One region of the Lentzea rhizosphaerae genome, then DNA from elsewhere that is predicted to be linked to it. Evidence: riboswitches for the same ligand, from Rfam matches in the RefSeq annotation. Region 1 holds a riboswitch; each other region holds the start of a gene.

Region 1 (5,035 bases):
CGCGTGGGCGTGGAGGGAGGTCAGCGAGCAGGCCCGCACACACGGTGTGCGGGTGGTGGAACCGAAGGCGGACGAGCGGTTCGCCTTGCCAGGACTGGAGTTGGAGGTGCTCGGACCGCGGCGGCCACCGGTCGCCCAGGACACCAACACGATGGTGAACGACTACTCGCTGGTGCTCAAAGCGCACACCAGAGCGGGTCGCGTGCTGCTCACCGGTGACGTCGAGCTGGCCGGCCAGGCGGCGTTGCTGGGGGAGCGGGATCTCGCGGCCGAGGTGCTCAAGGTGCCGCACCACGGCTCGCGGTACTCGCTGCCCGCGTTCCTCAAGGCCGTGCGGCCACGAGTGGCGCTGGTGAGCGTCGGCACGGGCAACAGGTACGGCCATCCGAGCCCGCACGTGCTCGACGTGTTGCGGGCGGGAGGCGCCCTGGTGCTGCGCACGGACAAGGACGGCGACCTGGCGGTGTTGCCAGGAAACCGAATCGTACGAAGGAGAAGAGATGAACGACGTCTGGGTCAGGCTGTTCAACGGGCGCTACCCGATCCCCGGTGGCACACCGGGGCTCGCGTGGGCGCTGTGGCAGATGAACTACTCCGCCACGCCGTGGCCGCACGAAGAGCTGAAACCCGATTTCGGTTTCTACATCTGCGAAACGCTCGAAGACGGCACGCGCGCGCTCACGTACAAGGCGATCACCACACACGTGCTGCCGCCCACGAAGGCCGCGAAACCGGAGGAGGCTTACGACCTCATGTCGGAGTACGTGTTCGACGACGACCTGAGGATCACGCCGCAGGCCTGGCACGACTACCACTACAACGCGCTCAAGGCGGAATGCCCGTGGCCGCAACGGATCGTGGCGTGGCGCGCGGAGGCGAGCCCGGTCGGACCGCACGTGATGGAGGGCCTGCAACGCTTTCCGCGCACCGGTTGGCTCAGGACCGACGCGATTTCCTTCTGACACAACGCGGTCCGGGGACGTGTGAGCGTCCCCGGACCGGAAGGAGGTGATTTAGCCCAGCGCCTTGATGACGGCCTCGGCCGACGGTGGAACCGTCGCGCGCGGGCCGATCGTGTCGCCGAGCGCGTCGAGGGTCTTGAGGCCGTCGCCGGTGATGAGCAGCACGGTCTCGCCGTCCGGGTCGAGCTGGCCCGCCTCGATCAGCTTCTTCGCCGTCGCCACGGTCACGCCGCCGGCGGTCTCGGCGAAGATGCCCTCGGTGCGGGCGAGGAGCTTGATGCCCTCGACGACCTCTTCGTCGGTCACGTCCTCGATGGCACCGTTGGTGCGGCGCACCGCGTCGAGGACGTAGGGGCCGTCGGCCGGGGCGCCGATCGCCAGCGAGCGGGCGATGGTGTCCGGGCGGACCGGGCGGATGACGTCGTGGCCTTCCTTGTACGCGGCGGAGACCGGGCTGCAGCCGGTGGCCTGGGCGCCGAACACGCGGTACGGGGTGGCCTCGACGAGGTCGAGCTGGCCGAGCTCGCGGAACGCCTTGTCGACCTTGGTGAGCTGCGAGCCGGACGCGATCGGCACCACGATCTGGTCGGGCAGGCGCCAGCCCAGCTGCTCGGCGACCTCGTAGCCGAGGGTCTTCGAGCCCTCCGCGTAGTACGGGCGGACGTTGACGTTCACGAACGCCCAGTCCTCGTGCTCCGCGGCGAGTTCCTGGGCCAGGCGGTTCACGTCGTCGTAGTTGCCGTCGACGGCGATCAGGGCGCCTTCGTAGACCGCGCTCATCAGGATCTTGGCGCGCTCGAGAGAGGAGGGAACCAGCACGACCGACTGCCAGCCCGCGCGGGCGGCGGCCGCGGCGACGGCGTTCGCCAGGTTGCCGGTGGACGGGCAGGCCAGGACCTTGAAGCCGAGCTCACGGGCCGCGGCGAGGGCCACGCCGACCACGCGGTCCTTGAACGAGTGGGTGGGGTTGCCGGTGTCGTCCTTCACCCAGACCTTGCGGACGCCCAGGGCCTTGGCGAGGTTGTCGGCCTTGACCAGGCGGGTGCCGCCGGGGTCGGTGTTCGGGTGCTGTTCCACAGTGGACGGAACGGGGAGAAGGCCGCGGTAGCGCCAGATCGACTTGGGGCCGGCCTCGATGTCCTCGCGCCGGATCCTGCCGAAGTCGTAGGCCACTTCCAGCGGCCCGAAACATTCCAGACAGGCGTACTCAGCAGCGAGAGGGGTCTCATTTCCGCACTCACGGCACAGCAGTGCACGGGCGGGGCCGAGGTCGAAGGTCGTGCTCGTGGGCACAGTGACAGCAGTCATCGCGAGGTATCTCCTCATCTTTCCCGCGAAATCGAACGGGTCGGAATTGGCACCGTGATCGTCCGCGCGCAGTGATGCACTGCTGCTGACGCCGGTTGCCGGGGCTTCTTCGGGCCGGTCCCTCTGCCCCTCTGGATGAGCGGTGTTCAGTTGTGGCCACCAAGCTACGGCAACAGTCCGCGGCTCAGCCACCGACGTCCACGATCCGGGACGTGGGAGGATGCGGAGCGTGAGCGCACCGGAGTCACTGCACCTCGTCGTCGGCGAGGAGGAGTTGCTGGTCGAACGTGCTGTTCGGGCGGCGCTCGAGGCCGCACGCGAGGTCGATCCGAACGCCGATCTGACCCGTGTGCAGGTGACTGACCTCACTCCTCCCGAGCTGGCCGAGCTGGTGAGCCCGTCGCTGTTCGCGGAGGGGCGCGTGATCGTCCTGCAGAGCGCGCAGGACATCACCAAGGAGATCGCCGAGACGGTGCTCTCCTACGTCAAGGCGCCCGCGGACGGAGTCACGCTCGTCGTCGTGCACACGGGCGGTGGTCGCAGCAAGGCGGCCAAGGACCTGCCCGGACAGCTGAAGAAGGCCGGTGCCGCGGTCACCGAGTGCGCCAAGATCACCAAGCCCGGTGAGCGGGAGGCGTTCGTGCGCAACGAGGTGCGGCGGGCGGGCGGCAAGATCGATCCGGAGGCCGTCGCCACGCTCATCGACGCCGTGGGCACGAACCTGCGCGAGCTCGCCGCCGCGGCGTCACAGCTCGTGTCGGACACCGACGGCAAGGTGACGGTCGACGAGATCCGCCGCTACCACCAGGGCAAGGCCGAGGTGACCGGGTTCGCGGTCGCGGAGAAGGCCGTGACCGGTGACCGTGCGGGAGCCATGGAGGCGTTGCGCTGGGCCATGCAGCTCGGCGTGCCGCACGTGCTGGTCGCGGACGCGCTCGCGGACGCGGTGCGCACGGTCGCGCGGGTGTCCGCGGTGGGCCGTGCCGACCCGTTCAGCCTGGCGGGTCCGCTCGGCATGCCGCCGTGGAAGATCAAGAAGGCGCAGGCCCAGGCGCGCGGCTGGGACCAGTCCGGTCTCGCCGACGCGATGCAGGTGGTCGCGGGGCTCAACGCCGACGTGAAGGGTGTGGCGGCCGACGCCGACTACGCGCTGGAGCGTGCCGTGCTCAGGATCGTGGCCGCTCACGGCCGTCGTTGAGCGGTGTCGATCATGAACCGCTGATCGCACGCACCGACGAGTGCCTCGGCGCTCTCGCCCGTGCCCGCGATGCCGACGCAGCCGCGGCCTTCGACGCGCAGGGTGTACTCGGCCTCCGAGTGTTCGAGGGTGAAGGGCGTGGCTTTGGTGCAGTCGTCCCACGGCTCCAGCAGACCGTCCTCCAGCACCTTCAGACATCCCTTGCCGAACTGCGGGTGGTGCCACGCGATGCGGTACGCGCCGGAACCGAGTGGTTCGAGCGTGGTCGTTTGCGGTGCCACGGCGGAACACGGTCGTTGCACGGCCACTAGCGGGCCGTAGCGGCCGTCGCGCACGTGTCCGTCGGTCAGGCACAGGTCCGGCGCGGCGACCGGCCTGATCCGCACCGGTGAGGTCGGGACCGAGGTGCCGGCGGGCGCGTCCCGGCCACCGGACACCGCGAACCAGGTGCCCGCCGCGGCGACGACCACCAGCGCGGAAGCCGCCGACCACCACACCGAACGACGTCGCTGGACCGCCGGTGTCGCAGCGGGTTCGGCGATCGAGGCGCGGGCCTGCTGCCACGAGTCGACCTGGTCACCTTCACCGCACGCGTGCACGAACGCGTCCAGCACGTCCGGTGCCGGTAGCCGCTTTCCCGCGAGCACGTCGGCCAGAGTGCTGCGCGCCAGCACCTTTCCCCGCTCGGCGGCGCGTTTCTCCAACTGGCGATAGGTGAGGCCGGACCGTTGTTTCAGCTCGCGCAACGACGCGATGAACTCCCCCTGGCTGTTCACGTCTCCCGATCATGCCGTCCGGAGGCGCCCCTGACCAGGCCGGACAAGGTCGGACTGACCGGACGGCCGCATCCACTTGTACGACCGCCGCTGATCTCGGAAAGCTCAGTCCCGCCCCGGCCGGGTGCCTCAACGAATCGGAATCCAACACAAAACGAGGGGTGGCTGACGTGCGTGGAATTCGCGCTGCGTTGACCGGTTTGGCACTGGTGGGCTTGTCGTTGTCCGGCGCCGCGACGGCGAACGCGGAGGGCATGTCCGCGATGGGTGGCTGCGGCGAGGTCAAGAACCCGAAGACGTCCGGTGCCAAGGCGCACTGGGAGCTGAGCTGCCGGGACGGCAAGATCCGCGTGAGCGGCTGGGTCGAGGACACCGACGCGGACGGCCAGTGCGCGAAGGTGAAGGCGGTGTTCGCGAGCGGCAACACGGAGTTCAGCAGGGCGGCGTGCCCGAAGGGCAAGCGCATCCCGTTCGACTGGGCGCATCCCGGCTCGGTCGCGAGCGTCTACCTCTTCGAGTACGACGCGTGATGGCAGGCCTGGTCAGGCTCTGCGCCGCCGTGCTGGCGGCCATGTTCATCGCCACCGGTATCGCGCAGGCGGTGCCTCCCGAACCGGTGCTGCAGGTGCAGGCGGGCGCGCCGTGCTTCGTGTCCGGCTACAGCCTGCACGCCCAGGAGCAGATGGCGGCGCGACGCATCACGTCCGACCACGTCGAGAACGTCGTGCACGACACCTGCAACCGCGCCAAGAAGCAGAGCAACGGCACGTGGAAGTACACGGATCGCAAGA
Region 2 (5,035 bases), on a different contig from region 1:
GCGGCAAGATCAGCCTCGACCGCGGCCGCCTGCTCAAGATGAGCGTCGACGGCCAGGCCCGCGAGGACTGGGTCCGCTCGGTCACGGTCGAAGAGGCCGCGAAGCAGATGGGCGTGCCGACCGAGGGCGCGTGGTTCTCCGCCCCCGGCACCCAGGACATCCCGCTCGAGGGCATGAACCTCGAGGTCAAGACCCGCAAGAACATCAAGCTGTTCGACGGCGCGAACCCGGTCCGCGAGGTCCAGACGACCGCAGTCACCGTCGACGAGCTCCTGAAGAACGAGAACCTCTCCCTCGGCCCCGAGGACGCAGTCGCCTCTGGTACCGACGTGAAGCTCGCCACCGGCGCCGAGGTCTACATCTCGCGCACCGGCGTCACGGTCATCAACGTGAACGAGCCCGTCGCCCCGCCGGTCGAGAAGACCAACGACCCGAACATGAACGCGGGCGAGCAGAAGGTCACCGACCCGGGCGAGGCGGGCGAGCAGATCTCGACCTACCGCGTGACGGTGAAGAACGGCAAGGAGATCAGCCGCGAGAAGATCGGCGGCAAGGTCACCAAGGAGCCGAAGCCCAAGAAGATCACCGTGGGCACCAAGCCCCTCCCCGACGGCGAGGTCTGGGACCGCCTGGCCAAGTGCGAGGCGGGCGGCAACTGGGCCATCAACACGGGCAACGGCTACTACGGCGGCCTGCAGTTCGACGCGAGCACCTGGCGCGCCTATGGTGGCCAGGCCTACGCCCCCCTCCCGCACCAGGCAACGCGCGAACAGCAGATCGCGGTGGCCACCAAGCTGCGCGACGGCCGAGGCGGCACGTACTCGGCGTGGCCGGGCTGCCGCGCGAAGCTGGGCCTGCCGTAAGCCCGCACCTGACTCGACCGATGGCCGCTCCTGGTTCGCCAGGGCGGCCATCGCCGTTTCCGGGGCAGGGGAGGGAGCACCCGCCACAGCAACACGGAACCTGGCGTGCCGGGGGACCGAGCCACCCAACCCGAGCCGACCCGCGCAACACCCACCCTGCGACAATGCCCGAGTGAGCCTGCTGGGACCCGCCGAAGTCCGCCGTCTAGCCGAAGAGCTGGACATCCGCCCAACCAAGAAACTGGGCCAGAACTTCGTCCACGACCCCAACACGGTCCGCAAAATCGTCACGGCAGCCGAGCTCACCAACGACGACGTCGTCCTGGAAGTGGGCCCAGGCCTGGGATCCCTGACCCTGGCCCTCCTCCCACCAGCCAAACAGGTCATCGCCGTCGAGATCGACCCCAAACTCGCGCAACGCCTCCCCCAGACCGCATCCGAGATGGACCCGGAGAACGCCGACAAACTCCACGTGGTCCTGAAAGACGCGATGAAGGTCACCCAACAGGACCTGCCAGAACAACCCACGGCGATCGTCGCCAACCTCCCGTACAACGTCGCGGTCCCGGTAGTCCTCCACCTGCTGGCCGAACTCCCGACCCTCCAAAAGGGTCTGGTCATGGTCCAAGCAGAGGTAGCCGACCGAATGGCGGCAAAACCGGGCAACAAGATCTACGGCGTCCCGAGCGTCAAGCTCGCCTGGTACGCCAACGCCAAGAAGGCCGGCAGCATCGGCAAGAACGTCTTCTGGCCCGCCCCGAACGTCGACTCGGGCCTGGTCTGGTTCCAGCGCCACGAAACCCTGCTGTCCACAGTGGACAAGAAAAGGCTGTTCGAGATCATCGACGCCGCCTTCGCCCAGCGCCGCAAGACGCTGCGGGCCGCCCTCAAGGGCTGGGCCGGCGGTGCCGAGCAGGCCGACGAACTGCTCCAGAAGGCTGGCATCGACCCCCAGCAAAGGGGCGAACAGCTCAGCGTGATCGACTTTGTCCGGATCGCCGAGGTCTGACCCGGCGATCTTTCGGCCATCAGTGTGATCTGTCGAACGAATCCGAATCTGGCTTGCGCAACCGAACGTCTGTCCGGTTGACTGCTAAGTGCCATCCGGAGCGACCGAGAGACCTGGCTCTACGACGTCGCAGCAACCACCCGCTGGATGCGGGCAGGTGCTAACGCCAGGACCGATGGAGGATCACATGTGCACTTCGCGAATGCTGACGCGCCGTCGAGTCGTCGACCAGTGCCGTCGCACCGCTTCTGCATGTCGTCGCCACCTCGTCTAAGGCGCCTTCTCAAAGTCCTTTGACGCGCACTCAGTCAACGAGTGGCGCACACACCTGAGCAGAACTTCGATCGCGCACAGCCCGCACAAGGGCGTGTGTGCCGTCGCGCGCAGCCGTGGAGCAGAAGTGATCACTGTCGAAAACCTCACCAAGTCCTTCCAGGGTGTCAACGCCCTGAACGGCGTGACCCTCGACGTCGAGGCGGGCACCGTGCTCGGCGTGGTCGGCCCGAGCGGGGCCGGCAAGTCGACGCTCGCGCGCTGCGTTGCGCTGCTCGAGCGTCCCGACTCCGGTGCGATCCGGGTCGATGGCACCGACATCACGAGCCTTGACGGGAGTGCCCTCCGGGCCGCCCGCCGGCAGATCGGCGTTGTGCCGCAGGGGGATTCGCTCCTCCGCCAGCGCACGGCGGCCGGCAACATCGCCCTTCCCCTCGAGAGCGCGGGCGTTCCGGGGCCGCAGCGCCGCACCCGCGTGGGTGAGCTGCTGGACCTCGTCGGCCTCACCGACAAGGCCACCGCGTACCCCGACCAGCTGTCCGGCGGCCAGCGTCAGCGCATCGCCGTGGCGCGTGCGCTCGCCGCGAACCCGTCCGTGCTCCTCGCCGACGAGCCCACCAGTGCGCTCGACCCGGAGACCACCGGTTCCGTGCTGACCGTGCTCGACCGTGCGCGCGCTGAGCTCGGTGTGACCGTGCTCGTCGTCACGCACGACATGGGCGTGGTCCGCAAGATCTGCGATGACGTCGCCGTGCTGGAGCAGGGCCGTGTCGTCGAGCACGGCAAGGTCCTCGACCTGGTCGGTGACGCCGCCAGCCGCACGAGTTCCGCGTTGCTGCCCGCCGTCGACCTGAACCCGATCAACGAGAACACTTACGACCGCGTCGCGGACGTCGTGCTCGTCGGGTTCGCCGCGGTCGGCGCGCTGCTGCCCGAGGCCTCGCACCGGTTCGGCGTCGAGCTGAACATCGTCGGTGGCGGCCTCACGCGGCTGGGCGAGACGCCGGTCGCGCGGTTCCGCCTCGGCCTGAACGGCGAGCGCTCCGACTCCGCGCTCGAGTGGATCGGCGAGGCCGGCGGTGCGGTGCAGAGGTCCCTGAAGGGACCGCAGGGAGTAGCTGCGTGAGGTCTGCTACACCCTGGCCCGACGTCGTCAGCTACCTCGTCGAGGCCACCGGTGAAACGCTGTACATGGTCGGCGTTTCCACCGTCATCGCCACCGCACTAGGAGTTCCCGTAGGGGTTTGGCTGCAGCTCACCGCCAAGGGCGGGCTGCGGCCGAACGCCGCGGTGCACCGAATTCTCAGCTTCGTCACCGACCTGGGCCGCTCGATGCCGTTCATCGTGCTGCTCGTCGCGCTCACGTCGGTCACCCGCCTGATCGTCGGCGGCTCCATCGGCAGCACCGCGGTCATCGTGCCGCTGGCCGTGGGCGCCATCCCGTTCGTCGGGCGGCTCGTGCAGAACATCCTGTCCGAGGTGCACGTGACCGTGGTCGAGGCCGCGATCACCACCGGCGCCTCGACGTTGAGGATCGTCAGGAGCGTGCTGATCCGCGAGTCGCTGCCCGCGCTGATCAACGCCATCGGCGTCACCGTGATCGCCCTGATCGGGTACTCCGCGATGGCGGGCGTGATCGGCGGTGGCGGCCTCGGCGACCTCGCGATCCGCGAGGGCTACCAGCGCTTCAACGACCGGATCCTGTGGAGCACCGTGGCGTGGCTCGCCGTGCTCACGACCGTGATCCAGCTCGGTTTCACCCGTGCCGCCCGTGCGTCCGACCGGCGCCGGCACGCCTCCGTCTGACTTTTCGGCACGCGGGGCCCTCTCGTGCGGCCAGAGCGAACGAAAGCTCCCCGCGTGCACTGAAACTTTCCGCCGCTGAAACTCTCAAAAGGAACGAAATGCGTATTAAGGCTGCCCTGATCGCGGTCGCTTTGACTGTTTTGTCCGCTTGCTCGTCCGGCACGAACACGTCCGACACCCTCAAGGTCGGCGTCTCCCCGGTCCCGCACGCCCAGATCCTCAAGTACGTGGCCGACAACCTCGCGTCGCAGAAGGGTCTGAAGATCGAGGTCGTCGAGTTCACCGACTACGTGCAGCCGAACACGGCGCTGGTCGACGGCTCGCTCGACGCCAACTACTTCCAGACCGTGCCGTACCTGGCGACCTTCACGAAGGAGAGCGGCGCCCAGGTCGAGTGGGTCGAGCCCGTCCACGTCGAGCCGCTGGGTCTCTACTCGAAGAAGGTCCGCAAGCTCCACGAGCTGCCGCAGAACGCCAAGGTCGCCGTGGCCAACGACGCCACGAACGAGGCCCGCGGGCTCAAGCTCCTCGAAGCCAACGGCCTGATCAAGCTCAAGGCCGTGGACCAGCCGACCACGCGCGACGTGGCGGAGAACCCCAAGAACCTGCAGTTCGTGCCCCTGGAGGCCGCTCAGCTGCCGCGTTCGCTGGAGGACACCGACGCGTCGGTGATCAACGGCAACTACGCCATCGACGCGGGCCTCAAGCCGGCGACGGACTCGCTCGCGCTGGAGGAGGCCGAGGGCAACCCGAACGCGAACGGCCTGGTCACGCGCACCGAGCTCAAGGACGACAAGCGGATCCGCGACCTGGCGGAGCTGCTCGGATCGCAGCAGGTCAAGGACTACATCAAGCAGACCTTCAACGGTTCGGTCATCCCGGTGTGAGATCCACTGCGACCGGGGGAGGAGTCCACAACTCCAGAACGCCCGTAGGCTGACATGGTGCTCGCAGTCGTTCCACCCCCGGTCACGGTCCGCGTCCCGGCCAAGGTCAACCTGCACCTGGCCGTCGGTGACGTGCGCCCGGACGGCTACCACGACCTGGTGACGATCTTCCAGGCGCTCTCGCTGGTCGACGAGGT
Region 3 (5,035 bases), on a different contig from region 1:
TCGGCGCCGGTGAACGTGCCGCCGATCGGGATGCCCGCGCGGGCGAACGCCGCGTGGTCGGAGCGGCCGCCGACGCTGGTCAGCTCCGTCTGGACGTTGATCGACGTGAAGCCCGCCTGCAGCCGCTGCTGCAGCGCCAGCGAACCGGAGGGCTGACCGGAGGCGCTGTAGACGAAGTAGCCGGGGTTCGGCGAGCCGGTCATGTCGAAGTTCAGGTACGCCTTGATCTTCGACTTGTCGGTGGACGACAGGGAGTTCACGTAGTTGGTCGAGCCGATCAGGCCGCGCTCCTCGGCGCCCCACCAACCGAACCGCACGTGCTTCGTCGGCTGGAAACCGGTGGCCTTCATCTGGAGGGCGACCTCCAGGATGGACGCGGAACCCGAGCCGTTGTCGTTGATGCCGGGGCCCGCGGTGACGCTGTCGAGGTGGCCGCCCAGCACGACGACGTTGTTCGCGTCGCCGCCGGGGTAGTCCGCGATCAGGTTGTAGCCGGTGGCGCCGCCGTAGGTGAACGACTGCACCCGCGTGGTGAAGCCCGCCGCGTCGAGCTTGCTCTTCACCCAGTTCACCGAGGCCAGGTACCCCGGACGTCCGTGAGCGCGGTTGCCGCCGTTGGCGTTCGCGATCGACTGGAACTGGTTGAGGTGGGCTCGCACGTTCGCGACGTTGATGTTCGGTGCTGCCAGGGCCGCCGGAGCGGCTGCCTGTGCCGTGGTTGCTCCGGCCACCGTCAAGGCGGCCGCCAGTGCGATCAGGATTCTCATGGTTCAACTCCAGTGCAGGGTTGGGATTGAGCCACTGATCAACATGCTCCTGTGCGCATGAGCCCGGTAGAGGAGAACGGCGGGTTGTTGTGACGCGTCGGATTCGTCCAATTCGGTGGTGATCAACGAGAATGGTCCGGGTGGGTGACGTGACGGTCGTTCTGGGCGTCGGCGCGGCCGTGCTGCTGATCTCCGTGGTCGCGGTGCGCGTGTCGACTCGACTCGGTCTGCCCTCGTTGTTGTTGTACCTCGGCATCGGCGTGCTGCTCGGCGAGTCCGTGGCCGGCATCAGGTTCGACGACGCCGACCTCACCCAGTCCCTCGGCATCGCGGCTCTCGTGCTGATCCTGAGCGAGGGCGGGCTCACGACCCGTTGGCAGGCCGTGAAGTCCTCGCTGTGGTTAGGTGTCGCACTGTCCACAGTGGCCGTTGCGGTGAGCGTCGCCGTGACGGGAACCGCGTTGCACTTCCTGCTCGGCCTCGACTGGCGGATGGCGTTGCTGTGGGGCGCGGTGCTGTCGTCCACCGACGCGGCCGCGGTCTTCAGCGTCCTGCGGTCGCTGGGCGTCGGGGCGCGGCTCACCGGCGCGCTCGAACTGGAGTCCGGCCTCAACGACGCGCCGGTCTACCTCGCCGTCGTGCTGCTGGCGTCGTCGGACCGGATCTCGTGGACCGCACCGCTGCTCGTGGTCTACGAACTGGTCGCGGGCGCGCTCATCGGTGTCGCGCTGGGCTATCTCGGCGGCGCTGGGCTGAGACGTGCGGCGCTGCCCGCCACCGGCCTGTACCCGCTCGCCACCGTGGCGGTGTGCGTGATCGCTTACACCGCAGGCGATCTCGCGCACGCGTCCGGGTTCCTCGCCACCTACGTGGCCGCGCTGGTGCTCGGCAACGCCCGCCTGCCGCACCGCGCCGACACCCTCTCGTTCGCGGAAGGGCTCGGCTGGCTCGCGCAGATCGGGCTCTTCGTCCTGCTCGGCCTCTACGCGTCACCGTCGCGGCTGCTCGACGTGCTGGTCCCGGCGTTGATCGCGGGTGTGGTGGTGACGTTCCTGGCGCGGCCGCTGTCCGTCGTGCTCGCCGCGCTGCCGTTCAAGGTGCCGTGGCGCGAGCAGGCGTTCCTCTCGTGGTCGGGCCTGCGCGGCGCGGTGCCCATCGTGTTCGCGCTGATCCCGTTGATCCAGGGCGTTCAGGGCGCGCGCGAGCTGGTCGACGCGGTGTTCGTGCTGGTCATCGTGCTGACGGTGGTGCAGGGCACGACGTTGCCGTTCCTGGCGCGGCGCCTCGGCCTGGTGCGCGCGGGGGAGCCGCAGGAGGTGCAGGTCGACTCCTCGCCGTTGGACGAGCTGGGCGCCGAGCTGCTGCAGGTGCACATCCAGCGCGGGTCGAAGCTGCACGGCGTGTACATGTCCGAGCTGAGGCTGCCGACCGGCGCCACGGTGAGCCTCGTGGTGCGCGGCGGGAAGAGTTTCACGCCACAACCGACGACGCGGCTGCAGACCGAGGACCAGTTGCTCATCGTCACCACGGAAGAGGCGCGCGAGGCCGCTGAGCGGCGCGTTCGTGCCGTGGACCGGGCCGGTCGCTACGCCCGCTGGAAGGGCGAGACCGGCGAATAGTCGGTCTCCGAGGCTTCTCACGATGTGATCGGGTGTCGACGCGCTCGGTGACCCTCCGCTAACGTCGTCGGCAGGTCATGAGAGCCAGCGTCAAGCCCAAGCTTGCTGGCCGGCAACCCTCCAACCGCGGTGGGGTGCCCTTGGTGAGGACCTGGTCCGGCGCGTGGGGCGCCGGTCAAGCGCGGGCCTTCGCGACACGGGGCCCCTGGCCTCGGAGGCAGCTCGATGACGCTCGCGATCACCAAGACCACCAGCACTGCGGTTCCGGCTGTCGTCGGCGCTGACCTGCGCGTTCCACTGGTCACCGGAGAGCGCGTCACCTACGCCAACCTCGACCACGCGGCGAGCGCGCCGTGTCTGCAGGAGGTGCGCGACGCCGTCGACGAGCTGCTGCCCTGGTACGCCAGCGTGCACCGCGGCGCCGGGTTCGCCTCGCAGGTGTCGACCCGCGTCTACGAGCAGGCGCGTGACCGCATCCGCAGGTTCATCGGGGCGCACTCGTCCGACGCCGTCGTCTTCACCCGCAACACCACGGACTCGCTGAACCTGTTGGCGCGCAGCGTTCCCAAGAACACCGCCGTCGTCCTGTTCGACAGCGAGCACCACGCGGCGCTGCTGCCGTGGCGCGGTCCGAACGTTCAGCGCATTCCCGCACCGTCTTCGTCTGGCGCCGCGATCGTCGCGCTGGACCGGGCGTTGGCCGCCGCCCCGGTCGGCCCTCGGCTCGTGATCGTCACCGGGGCGTCCAACGTCACGGGTGAGCTGTGGCCGGTCGCGGAGCTCGCGAAGGTCGCCCGCCGGCACGGCGCGCGGATCGCGCTCGACGCCGCGCAGCTCGCCCCGCACCGCCCGGTCAACGCCCGTGAGCTGGGCGTCGACTACGTCGCGTTCTCCGGTCACAAGATCTACGCGCCGTTCGGTGCGGGCGTGCTGGTCGGTCGCGCGGACTGGTTGCAGCAGGCCCAGCCGTACCTGGTCGGCGGCGGTGCCACGTCGAAGGTGACCGACCACGGCGACCGGCTCGGCGTGGCCTGGTCCGCGGTGCCGGAGCGGCACGAGGCCGGCAGCCCGAACGTCGTCGGCGTGCACGCGCTCGCGGCGGCCTGCGAGATCCTGTCGCGGCACTGGGAGCAGACGGTCGCGCACGAGCAGGAGCTGCTGGCCCGCCTTCGTGAAGGGCTGCGCACGATCCCCGGCTTCCGCGAGCTGTCGATCCTGACCGACGTCGACAAGGTCGGTGTCGTGAGCTTCACGATCTCCGGCTTCGACGCGGGCTTCCTCGCGGCGGCGCTGTCCGCGGAGTACGGCATCGGTGTGCGGGACGGCGCGTTCTGCGCGCACGTGATCGTGGGCCGCCTGGTCAAGCAGGTCGGGTCGCACGAGGACCGTGCCGTGCGCGCGTCGATCGGCCTCGGCACGACGGTCGAGCACGTGGACCGGTTGGTCGCCGCGCTGCGCACTCTCGTCACCGAGGGGCCGAAGTGGACCTACACGCAGCGTGACGGACGGTGGGTGCCGGAGGACGACGGCCGAACCCTGCCGCCGTTCCTCGCGTAGTCCCTGTAGTGGACAATGACCTGGTGAGTGACGAGTCCAAGGCCGCCGAGAAGGCTGCTGCCGACCCTGCGGAAGAGCAGGTCAGCGCGCCGGAAGCGGTCGAGGAACCCGCGGCGGCACCGGACGACGCCACCGAGGAGTGGGCGGAGAAGGCTTCGGAAGAAGCCGCCGGGAAGGACTCCGGCGACGACGTCGTCGAGCCGGAGTTCTCGATCACCGGATCGCTGCCGGAGCCGAAGACCAAGACGCTCGCGGTGCTGGCGGGCGGTGTGCTGGCCCTGGATGTGCTCACCAAGGTCGTGTCCGTGGCGTTCCTCGAGGACTCCGGCCCCATCAAGCTGTTCGGCGGGGTGCTCTACCTGACGTTCGTCCGCAACCCCGGTGCCGCGTTCGGCCTGGCGGAGGGCATGACGTGGATCCTGGCGCTGATCGCGCTGGGAGTCGTCGGGTTCATCGCCTGGATCTCGCGCAACCTCCGCTCCCAGGGCTGGGCCGTCGGCCTGGGCCTGGTGCTGGGCGGTGCCGTGGGCAACCTGGTCGACCGCCTCTTCCGCGAGCCGGGGCCGATGCGCGGTCACGTGGTGGACTTCCTGTCGCTGTTCGACCCGTACGGCCGTGTCTGGCCCGTGTTCAACCTCGCCGACATGGCGATCGTCGGCGGTGGCGCGGCGATCATCGTCCTCGCGCTCAGGCGGCACGACTACGACGGGACGATTCACAAGGACGCTCCGGTGCCCGTGGAGTCCGACGGTCTGACGGAGCCGAAGTAGCTGGTCCTGATAGGTTCAGCAGGTTCTGCAAGGAGAAGAAGGTCGAGGCCCCGCGCGTGAGCGGATACCGAACGCTGCCGATTCCCGACGGTCTGGACGGCATGCGCGTCGACGCCGGCCTCGCGAAGCTGCTGGGTCTGTCCCGCACCGCCGTCGCCGCCATCGCCGACGCCGACGACGTGCTGATCGACGGCCGTGTCGTGGGCAAGTCCGACCGGCTGACCGCGGGCGCCATGCTCGAGATCACGCTGCCGGCGCCGCCGCAGCCGATCACCGTCCAGGCGATCCCCGTCGAGGGCCTGGTCGTGATCCACGAGGACGA

The links. A riboswitch is a leader RNA that binds a small molecule or an ion and turns the genes downstream of it on or off. The one in region 1 is predicted to bind S-adenosylmethionine.
Region 2: another riboswitch for S-adenosylmethionine. It lies ahead of ACFOWZ_RS42885 (methionine ABC transporter ATP-binding protein); the one in region 1 lies ahead of thrC (threonine synthase).
Region 3: another riboswitch for S-adenosylmethionine. It lies ahead of ACFOWZ_RS17920 (aminotransferase class V-fold PLP-dependent enzyme); the one in region 1 lies ahead of thrC (threonine synthase).

Annotation. Positions count from the first base shown of each region.
Region 1 covers NZ_JBHRZI010000029.1:9,699-14,733, reverse strand. Annotated here, with positions in the region: gene ACFOWZ_RS32450 (DNA internalization-related competence protein ComEC/Rec2) at 1-1,012, shown strand, start outside; gene thrC (threonine synthase) at 1,014-2,270, opposite strand; SAM riboswitch class I at 2,282-2,412, opposite strand; gene holA (DNA polymerase III subunit delta) at 2,491-3,468, shown strand; gene ACFOWZ_RS32435 (helix-turn-helix domain-containing protein) at 3,453-4,244, opposite strand; gene ACFOWZ_RS32430 (hypothetical protein) at 4,415-4,774, shown strand; gene ACFOWZ_RS32425 (DUF4258 domain-containing protein) at 4,774-5,035, shown strand, end outside.
Region 2 covers NZ_JBHRZI010000046.1:224,642-229,676, reverse strand. Annotated here, with positions in the region: gene ACFOWZ_RS42895 (transglycosylase family protein) at 1-863, shown strand, start outside; gene rsmA (16S rRNA (adenine(1518)-N(6)/adenine(1519)-N(6))-dimethyltransferase RsmA) at 1,042-1,872, shown strand; SAM riboswitch class I at 1,961-2,054, shown strand; gene ACFOWZ_RS42885 (methionine ABC transporter ATP-binding protein) at 2,273-3,271, shown strand; gene ACFOWZ_RS42880 (methionine ABC transporter permease) at 3,268-3,951, shown strand; gene ACFOWZ_RS42875 (MetQ/NlpA family ABC transporter substrate-binding protein) at 4,050-4,838, shown strand; gene ACFOWZ_RS42870 (4-(cytidine 5'-diphospho)-2-C-methyl-D-erythritol kinase) at 4,896-5,035, shown strand, end outside.
Region 3 covers NZ_JBHRZI010000015.1:213,835-218,869, reverse strand. Annotated here, with positions in the region: gene ACFOWZ_RS17930 (M28 family metallopeptidase) at 1-767, opposite strand, end outside; gene ACFOWZ_RS17925 (potassium/proton antiporter) at 899-2,386, shown strand; SAM riboswitch class IV at 2,460-2,574, shown strand; gene ACFOWZ_RS17920 (aminotransferase class V-fold PLP-dependent enzyme) at 2,612-3,943, shown strand; gene lspA (signal peptidase II) at 3,967-4,713, shown strand; gene ACFOWZ_RS17910 (RluA family pseudouridine synthase) at 4,815-5,035, shown strand, end outside.